DNA from 3 places in the Frankia sp. AgPm24 genome. Region 3 is predicted to be linked to each of the others. Evidence: predicted binding sites of a transcription regulator. Region 3 holds the regulator's gene; each other region holds the start of a gene.
The links. The regulator LexA, encoded in region 3, represses DNA repair genes until DNA is damaged. The targets are predictions, from matches to a motif close to CGAACNNNNGTTCG.

Region 1: MXD61_RS24945 (HNH endonuclease signature motif containing protein) is a predicted target of LexA. The motif match lies at 2,268-2,281, and genes of this name have one in related genera.
Region 2: MXD61_RS03720 (HNH endonuclease signature motif containing protein) is a predicted target of LexA. The motif match lies at 1,695-1,708, and genes of this name have one in related genera.

What each region holds. Positions count from the first base shown of each region.
Region 1 covers NZ_JALKFW010000217.1:19,933-25,486, reverse strand. Annotated here, with positions in the region: gene MXD61_RS24950 (glutamine amidotransferase) at 1-698, opposite strand, end outside; gene MXD61_RS24945 (HNH endonuclease signature motif containing protein) at 715-2,025, opposite strand; gene MXD61_RS24940 (bifunctional 3-(3-hydroxy-phenyl)propionate/3-hydroxycinnamic acid hydroxylase) at 2,899-4,479, shown strand; gene MXD61_RS24935 (TetR/AcrR family transcriptional regulator) at 4,401-5,216, opposite strand; gene MXD61_RS24930 (NDMA-dependent alcohol dehydrogenase) at 5,435-5,554, shown strand, end outside.
Region 2 covers NZ_JALKFW010000005.1:97,055-102,608, reverse strand. Annotated here, with positions in the region: gene MXD61_RS03730 (ABC transporter substrate-binding protein) at 1-378, opposite strand, end outside; gene MXD61_RS03725 (TetR/AcrR family transcriptional regulator) at 536-1,339, shown strand; gene MXD61_RS03720 (HNH endonuclease signature motif containing protein) at 1,741-3,444, shown strand; gene MXD61_RS03715 (hypothetical protein) at 3,619-4,917, opposite strand; gene MXD61_RS03710 (glycosyltransferase) at 4,997-5,554, shown strand, end outside.
Region 3 covers NZ_JALKFW010000002.1:30,462-36,015, forward strand. Annotated here, with positions in the region: gene MXD61_RS00995 (AraC family transcriptional regulator) at 1-364, opposite strand, end outside; gene hflX (GTPase HflX) at 627-2,087, shown strand; gene lexA (transcriptional repressor LexA) at 2,162-2,926, opposite strand; gene MXD61_RS28280 (LysM peptidoglycan-binding domain-containing protein) at 3,237-3,695, shown strand; gene nrdR (transcriptional regulator NrdR) at 4,042-4,668, shown strand; gene MXD61_RS01020 (vitamin B12-dependent ribonucleotide reductase) at 4,959-5,554, shown strand, end outside.

The DNA.
Region 1 (5,554 bases), on a different contig from region 3:
ACGACCACCTGGTCGAGCCATGCGTGGAACACCCGCCGGGACCGGACCGCAAGGTCCGGACCATGCCGCTGCGCGGCGGCGCGAAGCGTGTGCGGATCCAGCCGGTGCGCGGCGAGCTCATGGGCGTGCCCGATCAACCATCGCTCGAGCTGGCTGTGGTCGGCCTCAAGATGGAACTGCAACCCCAGGACCGCGTTTCCCCATTCGAAGGCCTGGTACGGAAAACCGGGCGTCTGCGCAAGGTGCCTCGCGCCAGCGGGAATCGTGAACTGATCGCCGTGCCAGTGCAGAACCGGAACATCCCCGAGCGCGCCGAGCACGGACTCCTCCCCCGCCCGGGTCAGGGTCAGCGGCGCGTACCCGATCTCCACCTGACCGGTCGACGTGACCTGGGCTCCCAACGCCCGGGCGACAAGCTGTGCGCCCAGACATACCCCGAGGGTGGGGCGTTCCAGCGCCAGTCGCCCGCCGAGCGCCTGGATCTCATCGGCGAGAAACGGGTACCGCGCGACATCGCCCACGCCGATGGGCCCGCCAAGAACGACAAGCAGGTCGGCGTCGACGAGTTCTGGTTCTGCTATCGGATCGATACCGGCATCGACATACCGGGTCTGGTAGCCGTGCTGTGTGAGGAGCGGGCCGAGTATTCCGAGGTCCTCGAAGGGGACGTGGCGGACTGCGACCGCGGTTCGGGGCATCGGCTCGTTCTCCCGGTTAAAAATCGGCGTACGTCTCCGGATACACGTGATACACCTGCTCCTCGGGGGTCGTCCACACGAAATGCCCGGGCTCCGGCTGGCGGAGATCCCATCTCTTCCCCGCACCGGCAGGCATCCGATCCGCCTGATGCTTCAGACGGTGATGCGCCCGGCACTGCGGTCCCAGATTCCCCGGCTCGGTCCGGCCGCCCCGCGCCGACCCCCGCGTGTGATCAAGATCGCAGGACGTGGCGGGAAGGTCGCACGTCGGGAAGACACACGTCGTGTTCCGAGCCCGGACATACCGGGCCAGCGGAGCCGACGGAAACCGGCGATCACCCACATCCAGGACCTGCCCCCGCTTCGGGGCAGTCAGCACCCGCCGCCACGTGCACCCCACGTCGGCAGCCATCTCACGCACGATCTCCGCGGGAATCGGACCGTAACCCGGCACCTCGCCCGGATGCTGCGCCAGACCCATCAACGTCTCGAACGGAACGATCACCTGCATCTCGACGTTGACCCGGCCCCGGTCACGCCCCATCAGCAGGTCGAACAGCACATCCGCCCGACGCTGAGCGAGACTCCGCTTCTCCCGCCCTTCAGCATCCCCCCGACCGTCCCTCTGATCACCCCGCCGGCCATCCGCCTGGCCGTTCCCCTGCCCACCCGTCTGGGCGTTCCCCTGATCGTCGACTTGGTCGTCGGCCTGCTTCGCGAGCTCATCGATCCGTGTGAACGCCGCCAGCGCCTGCTCCGCCGGCAACAACGCCGACAGACGGCCCATCCCATCGGCCTCCGGATGCAACGCCACGCCCCGCTTCTTCTCCGCCTTACGCCGCCGCCGATCCGCCCCGTCCGGATCGACCTTCGCGACCCGCCGGCTCACCGCCGCACCGAACGCCCTGTGCGTACGACGGCCGCCCCCGTTGCCCAGGACCGGCCCGAGAACCTCCCTGGCGTGACCATCCGCCAGATTCACCGTAAACCGATCCAATGCCGCCACCCGACCCACATCCAACACACCCTGCGCCAAGGCCACCACCGCCTCCGGCAACCGGCGCACACACCGCTCCGCGAACGCCAGCTCCCGACACCCCTGCGTCGCCGCCACATTCGCCACCAACGACAGCTCATCACCCGCGAACGCCGCGAACATCCGCGGCGACCCATCCGCACCCTCCCCCGCGCCACCCACCGGCCCACCCCGCCCCCGCGACGCCGACGAACCCGCGGCCTCCACCGGCCGGCCCCGCGCGAACTGCGCCCGCACCAGCAACCGCACCGCCTCCCACCGCGCGATCACCCCCGCGATCTCACGATCCATCTCCAGACAACGACCAGGCCCCCACTCCCCGATACGGCTCCCATCGATCTCCGCCGACGCCAACAGATCAGCCGTACCATCCGACCCCTCACCCTCCACCCGCACCCGCGACGCCGCCACTTCCACGCACCTGAGAACACCAGCCACGACACACCTCCAGGCGACATTCACTGCCCGCCGGCAGAACACGTCCACCGACCGGCCAGGAAAAGAAACCGGCACGTCCACGACCATCATTTTATCGAATGCATGTTCTAATCGTACGACCGCTGGAGGCGCCCGACAAGACCGGTCAGGAAAATCTGCGAAACGGATGCGCCATCACCGCTTCGCACAACCACAGCACCAAGCCCACCACCCCGATCAGCCCCGCGAAGACCAGCCAGATCCTCGAGGAAACAGCCACGCCCGAAATCGACACTCGACAACACGACCATCAGCCATCAGCCATCAGCCACTGTCGGCACTCACCAGAATGCGATAGGCTGCCCGATGGACCGAGAGTGCACTCGAAGCGACCATCAGGCAGTACATCACCGCGCCCGGTCCGGCCAGTACACATTCGCGCATGCGCATAATGGCGAAGAACCCGGTCGAGGCAGGCCACACCAACGGTCACACGAACCAGGGCGCGACCAGTCCACACGGTTCGCGCCACAAAGCGCCACGCCAATGCGCGGACTCCAGGCGAAAGCGTCGACTCGACCGCCACAGCCCGCATGGTCGAGTTGGACCCCGAGCAGACAGCGACTTCGCCCAGCGGCCCGGCCGCCGAGCCGATGGACCGCCACCGCCGGCGACCGCGACCCCACATCCGAAAGGTTCGACAGCACCCCACGGAAGTTCTACTCTTCGTAGAAGACAGGAGGGTCGATGATCAAGGATGTCCTGGTTGTTGGCTTCGGTCCGGTGGGAGCGGTGCTGACGGCGTTTCTCGGGCAGCGGGGCGTGTCGGTGCTCGCGGTGGACAGGGCGGCTACCACCTACCCACGTCCCCGCGCCGCCGGCCTGGACGAGGAGGTGCTGCGTCTGCTCGTCCGGCTCCCCGGGATGGCCGAGATGCTCGCCGATACCCGCGCGTCGACCCGGGCGACCTTTCTCGGGCCGGACCGCCGCCTGCTGCTCGCCGCCGGGCAGGGGCAGGCCGAACTCGGCGTTCCGGTCGGTGTGTTCCTGCACCAGCCGTCCGTCGAGGCCGCGCTGCGGGCCGGGATCGCGACGCTGCCCTCGGCTGAGGTCCGGCTCGGCGTGGGCGTGCGCTCGATCGACGACGGGGCCGACGCGGTGACGGTCGGCCTGGAGGACGACACCGTCGTGCAGGCTCGCTGGGTGATCGGCTGCGACGGGGCGACAAGCACGGTACGGGCGCTGATCGGCGTGGACTTCGCGGGCAGGACCTTCGTCCAGCCGTGGCTCGTCGTGGACACGCGCTCGGCCGAGCCGCTGCCGGTACCCGACGACATCGCCTTCGTTCTCGATCCACGCAGGCCCGCGGTGACGATGCCGATGCCCGGTGGGCACCGCTGGGAGTGGATGATGCTCCCCGGCGACAATCCCGAGCGGATGGCCGAGCCGGAGACCGTCACGAGCTTGCTCACATCCTGGATCGACCCGGGCACGGTCGCGGTGGAACGGGCGGCGGTCTACACGTTCCACGCCCGCATGGCGACCCGCTGGCGGGTCGGCAGGGTTCTGCTCGCCGGCGATGCGGCGCACACGATGCCGCCGTTCGCCGGCCAGGGGCTCGCCTCGGGCATCCGGGACGCGGCCGCGCTGGCCTGGCGGCTGACCGAGGTCCTCGCGGGACTACGGGATCCGGATTCACTCGATGACTACGAACGGGAGCGCCGTCCCCAGGTAGCCGCGATCACCACCCGGGCCATCCGGGCCGGTCGGATCGTGCAGACGACGAGCCCGGTCCGCGCGGCCGCGCTGCGGGCCGCGTTGCGCGCAGCGGCCCACGCTCCGGGGCTCGGCCACGCGCTGCGCTCCGGCGCCGCACGACCACGGACCCGGCTCCCGAAGGCCGCGCGGCCGCGGCGGGCACACGGCGGGGGCCGCTGGGCCGGGCGGGTGCTGCCCAACCCGTGTATCCGGACCGAGGACGGCCGAGTCTGCCGGCTTGACGACTTGCTCGGGTCGTCCTGGGTGCTGCTCGGGCTCGGCGACGATGCTGGAGTCGCACTGACGCCGCAGGTCCGGGCCTGGGTTGACCGCCGCGGCGGTACGACCCTGACCATCGGCCACGCCGTGTCGGCGGACCAGGACGATCAGCGTGCGCGGTCCGGTCCGGTCATCGTGGATCTCGACGGCACGGTGCTGCGGATGCGCGGGCGTTCCAGACAGCCCCCGGTGGCCGTCGTCCGGCCGGACCGTTACCTGCTCGGTGTCTTTCCGTCGTCGCGCCTCGAGGACGTACTCACCTCGGCGTCAGACGTTGGCGTGACCGGCTGAAGCAGGGCGCGGATCAGATATGTCTCGGCGAACACACGCTTGTCGGGCAGGCTGCGGCTGCTCCACGGCGGGGCCATCATGGCGCCACCGGCGGCGATCAGCCACCGTACGGCCTCCCACAGGTCGAGGTCGGCGCTCAGCTGGCCGCTGTCCTGCCAGCGCAGCAGCAGCGGCTCGAGACGCTTGTAGACAGCCTCGACGATCGGCTCCGTGGCCAGTGGCAGGGAGTCGCCGCTGGCCCGACCACCGGCGGCGAACAGCGCCTCGGTCAGCGCATCCCCGTCGATGAGGCTGGTGCCCCGCACGAACACCTCGACCAGGGTGACGCGTGCGTCGTACGGATCCGGCAGGGATTGCAGCGCCACGTCCATGGCGGTGTCGACCCGATCGAGCAGGACGGCGAGAAGCAGCTCATCCCGGCTGCGGAAGTACCGGTAGACGGTGGAGCGGGAGACACCGGCCTCCGTGGCGACCTCCTCGATCCGCATCCGGCTGGAGCCACGCCGGATCACGCAGCGCCCGGCCGCGGCCACCAGACGTCGGCGGGCCTCGGCATCGTCAAGCAGCGCGCTCTCGCTGCCCCACCATCCCTGACCGCGCCGCGGGCTCTGCGCATGATGCCGCTCCTGCGCGGGATGCGGGCCCTGCGCGGGATGCGGGCCCTGGGGGTCCGGGTGGTCGTGGGCTCGCGAGGGCGGGTCGTCAGGCGGTTCCGCGTCCGCACCGGGTCGGGTCATGCTGACAGCATTGGCCGATGCCCCGGCTGCTCGACAGGGCGGGGGTCGGTAACCGCGAGCGGCCCGCGACACGGTGGGCCCACCGCCGCTTGGTGCGCAGATCGCTCCCGTCGGCATGACTGTCTCACGGCGAGACACTATGGCATGGTTGTCTCGCCCTACTCAAGGTCGATCGTCCGGATGCGATCGCCTGCCGGACGTGCGAAAGGCGGCACCCCATGGTCAGCACACGAGCAGCTCTGCTGTTCGGCCCCGGTCAGGATTTCAAGATCGAGACGGTCGAGATCGACAATCCCCGCGCGGGCGAGGTCCTGATCGACGTCAGAGCCTGCGGCCTG
Region 2 (5,554 bases), on a different contig from region 3:
GCCGTCCGAGAACGTGATGTTCGGCTTGAGCTTGAGCGTCCACCGCGAACCATCGGCGTTCGGCGTCAGGCTCTCGTACAGCCGCGGCGTGACCGAACCATCCGGATGGGCGTCGCCGAGCCGCTCGTAGACCGCGAGCCCGCGCACCGATCCCAGCACGTCATGGCCGTGGATGATGTCCAGTGTGTCGGCCGGGCTGCTGGCGTAGGCCGCTCGCAGCGTACCCCCACGCCGAGGCGTGGAACTGGCCGCCGCCACGGGACCCGCCGAGCCGCTGGAGTCATCCCCGCAGGCGGCGAGCAGCGACGGCACACCCAGCGCCCCGAGCGCCACCATGCCGGCGCGCCCGAATCCCCGCCTGGTCAGCGCCCCGCTCATCGGACATCAACGTTCATCAAGGCCTGCTCCCCGCTTCGTCCCAGATCGCTGTCCCGGTGTCCGGACAACTTAGGCGTACCTTACGCGTACATTGCTCGCGTAAGGAAGTCCTAAGTTTGCTTCTGGATGGCACCTTGTGGTGTGCGAAGATGACCAGGTGGGGACCCCCGGTGCGGACGGCAGCACGCTGAGTCCCGACGGCACGCTCAGTCCCGACGGCACATTGAGTCCCGACGGCACATTGAGTCCCGACGGCACATTGAGTCCCGACGGCACGCCGCGAGCGGTCACCGGTGTCGTGGCGGCGGCCACGCCGCTGGGCCGCTACGGGCATCGGCGACCGCGACCCGGGCTCAGCCGGACCCGGGTCGTCGACGCGGCGCTGCAGGTCGTCGCCCGGGTCGGGCTGGACGGCCTCACCATGCGGGCCGTCGCCGCCGAACTGGACACGGCGACCACCTCGCTCTACCGGCACATCGCCGACCGGGAAGCCCTGCTGGCCGCCATGCTCGGCCGGGTCGCCTCGCACCTGCCGGTGAACGCGCCCGGTCACACGCCGCTGGAACGCCTCACCGCCCGCCTGGTCGGCGCGCACGACCTGCTCGCCGCGAGGCCGTGGGTGCCGTACGTCCTGGTCGCCGGGCAGTATGTGGCGGCTGAGTCACTGGCCTTCGACGAGGCGAACCTCGCCGATCTGGTCGCCGCCGGTCTCGCCCCGATCGCAGCCGCGATCGCCTATCGAGGCTGCTGGCATCTGCTGGTCGGCGAACTGCTCGACCAGCACGCCCTGCCCGCCGCGGTGGCCGCTCGCCGCCGCCACCGAGCCGCCCTCCCCGTGGACGACCTTCCGCTGCTGGCCTCCGTCGGCCCCACCCTCGCCGACCCCGCGGCGGACACCTTCGCCCAGTCCGTCGCCCTCCTGCTTCGCGCCGCCCTCGCCGACACCACGACCGCCGACTGACGCCACCGTTTTGCCGGCTGGCACCGTTTCTGCCGGCTGGCGCCGCATGTCGGCTGGCACCGCACTGTCGGCTGGCACCGCACTGTCGGCTGGCACTGCCCTGGCGATTGGGCCGCCGTCGCCGGCGGGGCTGATGGTGGCTGGCGGCGGAGCTGATGGCGGTGTCGGATGGGGGCTCGGATGCTGGTCGGGTGCCGGGCTGGGCCGCACCCGAAGCCGGGCGGTTGATCCTGACTTCGACCGTGCCCACCGACCAGGGTGGTGGGGTCTGGTCCGCGCACGATCCGATGGGCCATGGAACCGCGTAGTCCGTTCGGGTGGCAGCGTTTTCCACAGGGCCATTTTCCACAGATTTAGAACATGTGTTCGACATATGACTTCGGTCGAGCTATCGTCAGAGCATGCTCATTCATCCGAATGGAGCCGCCGGCCCTGAGCCGCCCGGAGGCTCCGCAGATATTCGTTCTGATGGTGGGAATGGTGGCTTCCCGGACGCCCCTGACATCCCTGCCGCGCAGGATGTCCCCGCGGGTTCCGATTCCTTTGATCGCGCTGTTCCAGGTCGTGTTTCGCAGGAGTTCCCGACCGAATCCGAGGAGGATGTTTCCGAGTTCACGGGCGGAGCTGGTTGCGACTCGTCCGGGAGCTGCGCGGGTGAGGCGTCGGGTGATGGCCGGTCGGAAGCGGAAAGCCTGCTGGGCGCGCTGGCCGCAACGGTCGAAGGCCTGCTGGGGTCGCAGGCGTGGCGTTGGTCATCCGACGACGTGACCGAGGCGATCTGCGCGTTGCGTGATCTGGACGCGCGATTGGCCGCGGTGCGCAGCATCATGCTGCTCGAGGCGCAGGATCGGGGGCTCGCGTCGAACGACGGCGCGATTGATCTGGCGCGGTGGCTGGCCGGGCGGCTGGTGCTGCCCAAGTCAGAAGCCGCCCGCCAGGTGGCCCTGGCGGAGAAGCTGTTCGCCGGCCCGTACCGGGCGACGGGTGAGGCGTTGGCCGCCGCGCGGATCAGCGCAGATCATGCCTTAGTGATCATGGAAGGGCTGGATGTCCTGCCGGAGCACCTGCCCGAGGCGGTGCGGGCGAAGGCTGAGGCGCATCTGCTGGAGGATGCCAGCCAGCTCGACTGGCGCCAGTTGAAGAGGGCCGCGATCCGGCTGCGTGAGCAGCTGACCCAGGTGGATACTTCGCCGGGCGGCGATGATCCGCATGAGGACAGCCGCACGGGGGAGCACTCCGGGTCTCGGGGCTGTGCCGGCGAGGAGAGCGAAGGCGAAGACGAGGGTGGCAGCTGTGAAAGCGGCGCCGGCGGTGACGTGGATGGCACGTTCGCTGGTGGGGGTCGGTGGCATGATCCGCTGGATGCACGGGGGCTGACGTTCGTCGACACCCCGGAGGGCACGACGCTGATCCGCGGAGAGCTCGACGCCGAGGGTGCGGCCCTGCTGCGCACCGCGCTGGACGGGCTGTCCGCTCCGGCGCCGGGCAAGAACGGGGTGCGTGACCTGCGCAGCCCCGCCCGTCGGCGGGCGGACGCGTTGGTCGAGTTCGTGCGCCGCGCGCTGTCGGCGGATGTCGGCCCGGCCGCCGGCGGGACTCGGCCGCATCTCACGGTCGTCATCGGATGGGACACGTTTCTTGGTGACGGAAACGAGCCGGCCATGACCGAATGGGGCCTTCCGCTTTCGCGGGAAGCCATTCTTCGGATCTCCTGTGACGCGCAGGTAGGCCGGATCATCCTTGGCCCCGACAGCGTCCCGTTGGATGTCGGCCGGTCGGAAAGAATCGTCCCGCCGCATATCCGCAGGGCGCTGGTCTCCCGGGATGTCTGCTGCGCTTTCCCGTACTGTGATCGCCCATCTTCATGGTGTGATGCGCATCATGTCAAGCATTGGGTCGATGGGGGCGAGACGAAAATCGATAATCTGGTTCTGTTGTGTTCCCGGCATCATCGGCGGGTGCATCGTGAGAAGTGGCAGATCGTCGTGAGTGGGGATCGCCGCCCCTCCTTCATTCCGCCCTCCTTCATCGATCCGCAGCGCCGTCCGCGGCGTAATCCGTATGCGCAGCCGCCGCCGGACATGTTCAGCGGCCTGCTCGGCTGAAGCCACTCCGGCGTGGTCAGGGAATCACCCGGACGGCCGGGTGGGCGCCTGGTCGGGCCTGCGATGAGGCATCCAGGAAGGGGATCCGTAGTGCTGTTCCGGTTGCGGTACCGGCCGGTGCGACAGCGCATGGGTGTGTCCGCGACGACGAGTGCGACGGCGAGCGCGGTGGGTTCAGCTGTCGTCGGGGTCGTCGTCCGGGCCGGGGCGCGGCTCGCGGCGGCGGCCCGGGCTGTCGTCACCGTTGTGATGCTGGCCGGTGAGGTACCAGGTGCCGGCGACGATGGTGACGGCGAACAGCAGCAGTCCGATGCCGAGGATGCCCATGAGCAGCGCCCGGGCGCCCAGGGAGAGATCGCCGGAAAGCGTGATCGGGAACGACCCGACGGTGAAGGCGATGGCCGCGGTGAACACGGTCACGAGTTCGACGGCCTGGATGGACGAACGCGACAGGGTTCGGCGCAGGTCGCGGTCGGCGGCGGCCTGGCGCTGCCAACGGGCCCGCTGCTCGCTGGTCTCGGCGGCGCGCAGCAGCCCCTCCTCGATCGACTCCTGCTCGCGCAGGTACTGCTCCTGGAGCGTGTTGTGGCTGATTCTCGAGCCGATCGCCGGCAACAGCCGTAGCGCGGTCTCGATCGTGCTGAGCGCCGCGGCGTAGTCGCCGCACAACCGGTGGCCGCGGGCGAGCCGGAAATGGAACAGGTGGTCGTCGGGGTAGGCCGCCACGGCCTCGGTGGCCTGCCGGCGCAGCCACTCGCCCCGTTCGGGAAAGCGCTTGGCCGCCCACAGCGCGTTCAGGCAGACATCAACGACGGCGCGGGTGCGCCCGGGCGCCGTCCAGGCCGCATCCAGCAGATCAAGGCCGTGGCCGATGGTGATGGTGGAACTGCCCAGGGCGGCGAAGGCGCGCAGCGCGGTGAACAGAGGGTCGTCGCGGTGCTGGCCGGCGGCGACGGCGAGCAGGGAGGAGTCGAGGAACAGGCGCAGCTCGTCGAAGGCGAAGTTCGCCCGCAGCTTACCGGCGTGGTAAAGCGTGGCGAAGGCGGCGATGTCGACCGACCCCTGGTACTGCTCGACGATCCGTCCGGTGGCGAGGCTGAGGTCCTGGCGGGACTCGACGCTGTCCCGGGTGATGAAGGCGTAGCCCAGCGTCCATTTCTCGATGACGGCCGGGCGGATGGCGCGGGGCTGCGGACCGGCCGGATCGTCCGGGTCGGTGTGGTCATACAGCCAGCGGGCGCAGCGGGCGGCGGTCTCGATCGTCGGCTCGGCCAGCAGCCGGCGCCGCCAGTAACGGTCGGCGCAGATCAGCCAGGGATCCACGGTGAAGTCCGCCGACGGAATCCGGAACGGCGGTTCGACACCCGCGTCGACGAGTTCGGCGGCGACGGTCTCGCAGACCCCGTCCAGCTCGCGGGAATCGGCGGCGGAAGCCGCGCGACTCAGCCGGCTGTTGATGGATGCAACGTCCACGCGACCTCTCTCACCGGATCTTTTCGGCATATCTACCACACTGATCAGGTGCGTCCCGGTACATACTGCGAACATGTGGGTGGATGTGGTCACCGCGGTGCACGCTGAGTACGCGGACTACCTGCCCTCGGCGTGGGAGTCGCTGCGCCGCCAGCACCATCCGCACTGGACGTGGCGTATCCAGATCGACGGGCCGGCCGAGGCGATCCGGGCCACGCTGGCCGCCTGCGGTGCCACCGACGACGGGCGGGTCGAGATCGCCGCGCATGGCACCCGTGAGGGTCCCGCCGTCGCCCGCAACATCGCCCTCGGTGCGTGCACCGCGCCGCTGATCCAGAACCTGGACGCCGACGATGAGCTCGAACCCGAAGCCCTCGGCGCCCTGTCCGGTGCGCTGGCAGCCCATCCCGACGCCGGCTTCGCCGCCGGGCACGCCCGCGACCTGCACCCCGACGGCAGCCTGCACGTCACGCCGCTGGCGATACCCGCCGGCCCGCTGGTCCGCGGCGCCCTCGCCGTCGCCTGGAAGGCAGCGCTGCCCGAGCGGACCCTGCCACCCATCCATCCCGCCGGTGTCATGTGGCGGCGCACCCTGCTGTTCACCCTCGGTGGATGGGCTGCGCTGCGTGGTGTGGAG
Region 3 (5,554 bases):
CGGCGACCTGGTCGGCGAGACGCCGGGCCGGGCCGTCGCCCCACAGCGCGGCCAGGTCGATCCGGCTGTCGCGCAGCGCCGCGGCCGGGGTGCCCAGCCGGGCCGGACCGTGACCGGGATCGAACCGGACGCCGACGTGGTGCACCCCGGATGCCCAGGGCACGACGGTGGCGGCCGTATCCGGACCGGCGACGATCAGCCGGCCATCCGAGCTCCAGATGATGTCGATGCCGCCGTCGGGAAGCACCCGGTGCGCCTCGCCGGCCTGACCACCCGGGCCGGCGTGGATCGCCCGATCGGGCCGGTCCGATCGGGCGATCCAGACGGTGGCCGGCAGCCCGATGGCGCGGCGCTCGCGATACACGAGCCCGACGCTACGCGCCATCTCGGCCGACCGGCGGCGTGGCACGAAGCATCGACCGGGATCGAACACCGCCGGAGATCCGCCCGAAACCATTCGCGATCGCCGCGTCGGCGTGGGACCCTGGCAGACGACGGAAGGACGACCGCCGCCCGCGGTACGCGGGTCGCGCAGCCCTTCCGATGGTCGCCGCACACGCGCGTGACCTGGCCAAACGAAGCGACGCGGAATGCCGCGGCAGCGGGCCGCGTTGAGAACGGATGGTATGACACTTCCTGCCGACGCCCTGGATGCGTCCACCATGGACAGATCACTCATCGAACTCGCCGACGACGATACGGCGGCGCTTTCTGGTTTCTTCGCCGATTCGGGTGATGGTTTCGACCTGGCGGATCGCGTGGCTCTGCGCCGCGTGCCGGGCCTGGCGACCGAACTCGAAGATGTCACCGAGGTCGAGTACCGGCAGCTCCGACTGGAGCAGGTCGTGCTCATCGGGGTGTGGACGTCGGGCTCGCTGCGGGCGGCCGAGGCGTCCATGGCGGAGCTCGCGGCCCTGGCCACGACGGCGGGTTCGGCCGTGCTCGACGCCCTCGTGCAGCGCCGCGACCGGCCGGACGCCGCGACCTATGTCGGCTCGGGCAAGGCGCGGGAACTGGCCGAGGTCGTCGCCGCGACCGGTGCCGACACGGTGATCTGCGACGGTGAGCTCACCCCGGGCCAGCTCCGTCAGCTCGAGGAGATCGTCAAGGTCAAGGTGATCGACCGTACGGCGCTGATCCTCGACATCTTCGCCCAGCACGCCACGTCCCGAGAGGGCAAGGCTCAGGTCGAACTCGCCCAGCTGCAGTACATGCTGCCGAGGTTGCGTGGCTGGGGTGAATCCATGTCCCGGGCCGCCGCCAGCGGCGGTGGTCGGGCACCCATCGGTACCCGCGGCCCCGGTGAAACCAAGATCGAGACGGACCGGCGTCGGCTGCGGGCGCGGATGGCCCGGCTACGTCGTGACCTGGCCGAGATGTCGACCGTGCGGGAGACCAAGCGTTCGTCGCGGCGCCGCGGCGAGGCGCCGTCGGTGGCGATCGCCGGCTACACCAACGCCGGCAAGTCCTCGCTGCTCAACCGGCTCACCGGTGCCGGAGTGCTGGTGGAGGACGCGCTGTTCGCCACCCTCGACCCCACCGTGCGCCGGGCGACCCTGCCCGACGGGCGGGCGTTCACCCTGACCGACACGGTCGGGTTCGTCCGTCACCTGCCGCACCAGATCGTCGAGGCGTTTCGCTCCACTCTGGAGGAGGTCGCCGATGCCGATCTCATCCTGCACGTGGTCGACGGCTCCGCCGCGGATCCGGCCGGGCAGATCTCGGCGGTGCGGGAGGTCCTCAACGACATCGACGCGGGCGGCGTACCCGAGCTGATCGTCGTCAACAAGGTCGACGCGGCCGAACCGACGGTGCTGGCCGAACTGCGTCAGCTCGCTCCGGACGCGGTGTTCATCTCCGCGCGCACCGGAGACGGCCTCAACGCGCTCGTCGAGGCCCTGAGCCTGCGGGTGCCACATCCGGACGTGGAGCTCACGGTCCTGCTCCCGTACACGCGGGGTGACCTCGTCTCGCGGATTCACGCCATCGGCGAGGTTCTGAGTCAGGAACACACCGGTGACGGCACGCGCCTGACGGCTCGGGTCTCACCGGCGCTCGCCGCGGATCTCGACATGTTCCGCGCCTGAGCGGGGGCCGGGCACCCCGGCATTGACCTCCACCCGAACTGGCCGGCCGCCCCCAGGCGGCCGGCCATCGCCCGTCAGACCCGGCGCAGCACCGCGACGATCCGGCCGAGGATGGACGCGCCTTCACCCGGGATGTCACTGAAGCTCGGGTTCTCCGGGTGCAGCCACACCTTGCCGTCACGCACCCGCAGGCGCTTGACCGTGGCCTCACCATCGATCATGGCGGCGACGATCTCGCCGTTGTCCGCCACCGGCTGCTGGCGCACGACCACCCAGTCGCCGTCGCAGATCGCCGCGCCCACCATCGACTCGCCGACGACCCGCAGCAGGAACAGGGTGCCCTCGCCGACGATCTCCCGCGGCAGCGGGAAGACGTCCTCGATGGCCTGCTCGGCCAGGATCGGCCCACCGGCGGCGATCCGCCCGAGCACGGGCACGTATGTCGCCTGCGGATCGCTGGCGGCACCGGGGGCGGCCGGCGCCTCGCCGGGGAACGCCGGCACCACTGTCGCGGCGCTCCCACCGCCACCGGCGCGGCGCGGGCGGTCGGCGCCGAGCACCTCCATCGCCCGCGGCCGGTTCGGGTCGCGCCGGATGTAGCCCTTCTCCTCCAGCATCTTCAGCTGGTGCGCCACGCTGCTGGTACTGGTGAGCCCGACTGCCTCGCCGATCTCCCGCACACTGGGCGGGTATCCGCGCCGCTCCACGGCCGCCCGGATGACCTCGAGCACCTTGCGCTGCCGGGGGGTCAGTCCGGGCGCGTCCGCGGGGTTGTCCGGGAAGGGCCGCACGTTGCCGCGGGCACCGCCTCGGCGCGTTCCCCTGCTTTGGGTGGTCATCGCTTACCGCTCTCCTCGTCGCATACCGCGTAGTGGCCGGACGGCAACCCCAGGTCGCGGACCGTGATTCCACGCGATCGCTGGTCACCTGGGGTGCCCAGCCTCGCCACGGCGTGCAGTGTCCGCGACCGGGGGGGATCGTCCGGTCCACACCTGATCGTCTTGACGGTAACCGGATGGTCGCGGAATCTCAAACGTCTGTTCGAGCGTGTCTCTTCCTCTCCCCGCGGGCCCGTGTCACAATCGACCAGTAGTTCGATCGAACGGGAGTTCGTAACCGGCTCCTGTCCGCTCGCTCCGGGAGGTTGTCGTGAGTGTGGACCACGCGACGCGGGTCGTCGATCTGGCGGTGGTGCGGGCCCAGCGGCGCGGTGGCGCCGGCGGGTGGGCGTGCCATCCGTCCACGGGGTTCCGGGGCGCGATGGGGGCTTCCGCAGCCGTGGCGGCGTCCGGGGGCGTGGCGGGTTCCCGGGTCGGGGGTGGCGCCGAGCCGCCGTTGAGGCTGACCCGGCGGGGTCGGGCGGTCGTCGTCGCGGTCATCGCGCTGTGTGTCGCGGCCGCGCTCACGGTGATGGTGCCGCGTGCGTCGCTGGTGCGGGCGGATGAGCCGCGGCGCGGGCATCTGGTCGTGGCGGGGGAGACCCTCCGGGAGATCGCCGTCGCGCTCGATCCCGATGCCGACACCGGGGCCGTGGTCGATCGGCTGATGCGGGTCAACCACCTGTCCTCGCCCGATCTCGTGCCCGGTGAGTTCCTGCTGCTGGAATGAGGTCGGCGCGGTCGCGAACGCCGGCTGGAGCGGGCTGTGCCGGTCGTGGCGGGGCGTGGCGGCCGGGTACCCCCGACGGGTCGAACACCCTGAGTCCTCGGCCTGGCGGCCGGCCGGTTGTCGCGGTGACCTGCCGGTATCCCACGGTCCCGGCCGGCACGGCGGTGCTCGCGGACGGTTGCGGACCATCCGCGCACGGGTGTCCCAGCGTGGCACTGCGGGGGGTCGTTGTCCCAGCCATGGTGTGGTGCGCTAGGGTTGGGCACAACATCTGGTGCGTCGAGAGTGGCGTCGAGAGTGGCGTCGAGAGTGGTCGTGCCGGTCCGGGCTGAGGAGGCGTCAACGCGTGCGGTGCCCGTTCTGCCGGCACCCGGACAGTCGTGTCGTCGACAGCCGGGAAGCCGAAGAAGGCTCGGCGATCCGCCGGCGGCGTTCCTGCCTGTCGTGCGGGCGTCGGTTCACGACGATGGAGGAGGCCTCGCTGCGGGTGGTCAAGCGCAGCGGGGTGGCTGAGCCGTTCAGCCGGGCGAAGGTGGTCGCCGGTGTGCGCAAGGCCTGCCAGGGCCGGCCGGTACGCGATGACGATCTCGCCCTGCTCGCGCAGCGCGTGGAGGACGCGGTGCGCTCCGCGGGCTCCGCGGAGGTTCCCGCCGAGGCGATCGGCCGGGCGATCCTCGGCCCGCTGCGGGAGCTCGACGAGGTGGCTTACCTGCGGTTCGCGTCGGTGTACCTCGCCTTCGAGTCGCTCACTGACTTCGAGAACGCGATCTCGGCGTTGCGGGCGGAGACATCCACCTCCCGCCGCGAGCCCGTTCACCCGGCCAGTCCCGTTGACCCGGCGGGTGAGCGTCCGTTCGGCGTGGGCTCGTCCCGTTCCGCGCTCCATGGCACCGGCCCGAACGGTGCTGGTCCGCCGGGCGGCGGCGCGCGGGCGCCCGGCCCCCTGGTCGAGGTCGCGGCCGAGCACGGCTGACCGCGCCCGGCTCGCATCGCTCGTAGCTCGAGTTCTGGAAGCACGACCTCGCCACGCCGGTCCGCCCCGGTGAGTTCCGGGACGACCTGACCCCGCCGACGTGGATTTATTCCGTATGCCCCGATTCGCTATGCCGCTACGGCCCGCCCGTCCTGGGATGCCGGCCGAGTAGCCGCCGCGGTCGGTGGTGCGCGGGCATCTCAGGCACAGCGCGGCCGCCGCGTCATGGCGAGCCGGCCCGCGCCGAAAAGCAGTGCGCCGAAGAGCACAAGGACACCACGAGGAGCGTCATGACCGAAAGCCGCGGCACGAAGGCGAGCAAGGCGGCGGCCAGGCCGTCCGGGCTGAGGATTCGCCGTTCGCGGACGACCGCCGGGGTCCATCCGTACGACGAGGTCACCTGGGAGTCCCGGGACGTCGTCATGACCAACTGGCGGGACGGCTCGGTCAACTTCGAGCAGCGCGGGGTGGAGTTTCCCGACTTCTGGTCGGTCAACGCCTCCAACATCGTGACGAGCAAGTACTTCCGCGGCGCGATCGGCACGCCGGTCCGGGAGTCCTCGTTGCGCCAGCTCATCGACCGGGTCGTGCTCACCTACACCGCCGCCGGACGGGAACACGGCTACTTCGCCAGTGACGCCGATGCCGAGATCTTCGAGCACGAACTGGCCTGGATGCTGCTCCACCAGGTCTTCAGCTTCAACTCGCCGGTCTGGTTCAACGTCGGCACCTCGGCACCACAGCAGGTCTCGGCCTGTTTCATTCTTTCAGTTGATGACACGATGGAGTCGATTCTCAACTGGTATCGGGAAGAAGGGCTGATCTTCAAGGGAGGGTCGGGGGCGGGGTTGAACCTGTCGCGGATCCGCTCGTCGAAGGAGCTGCT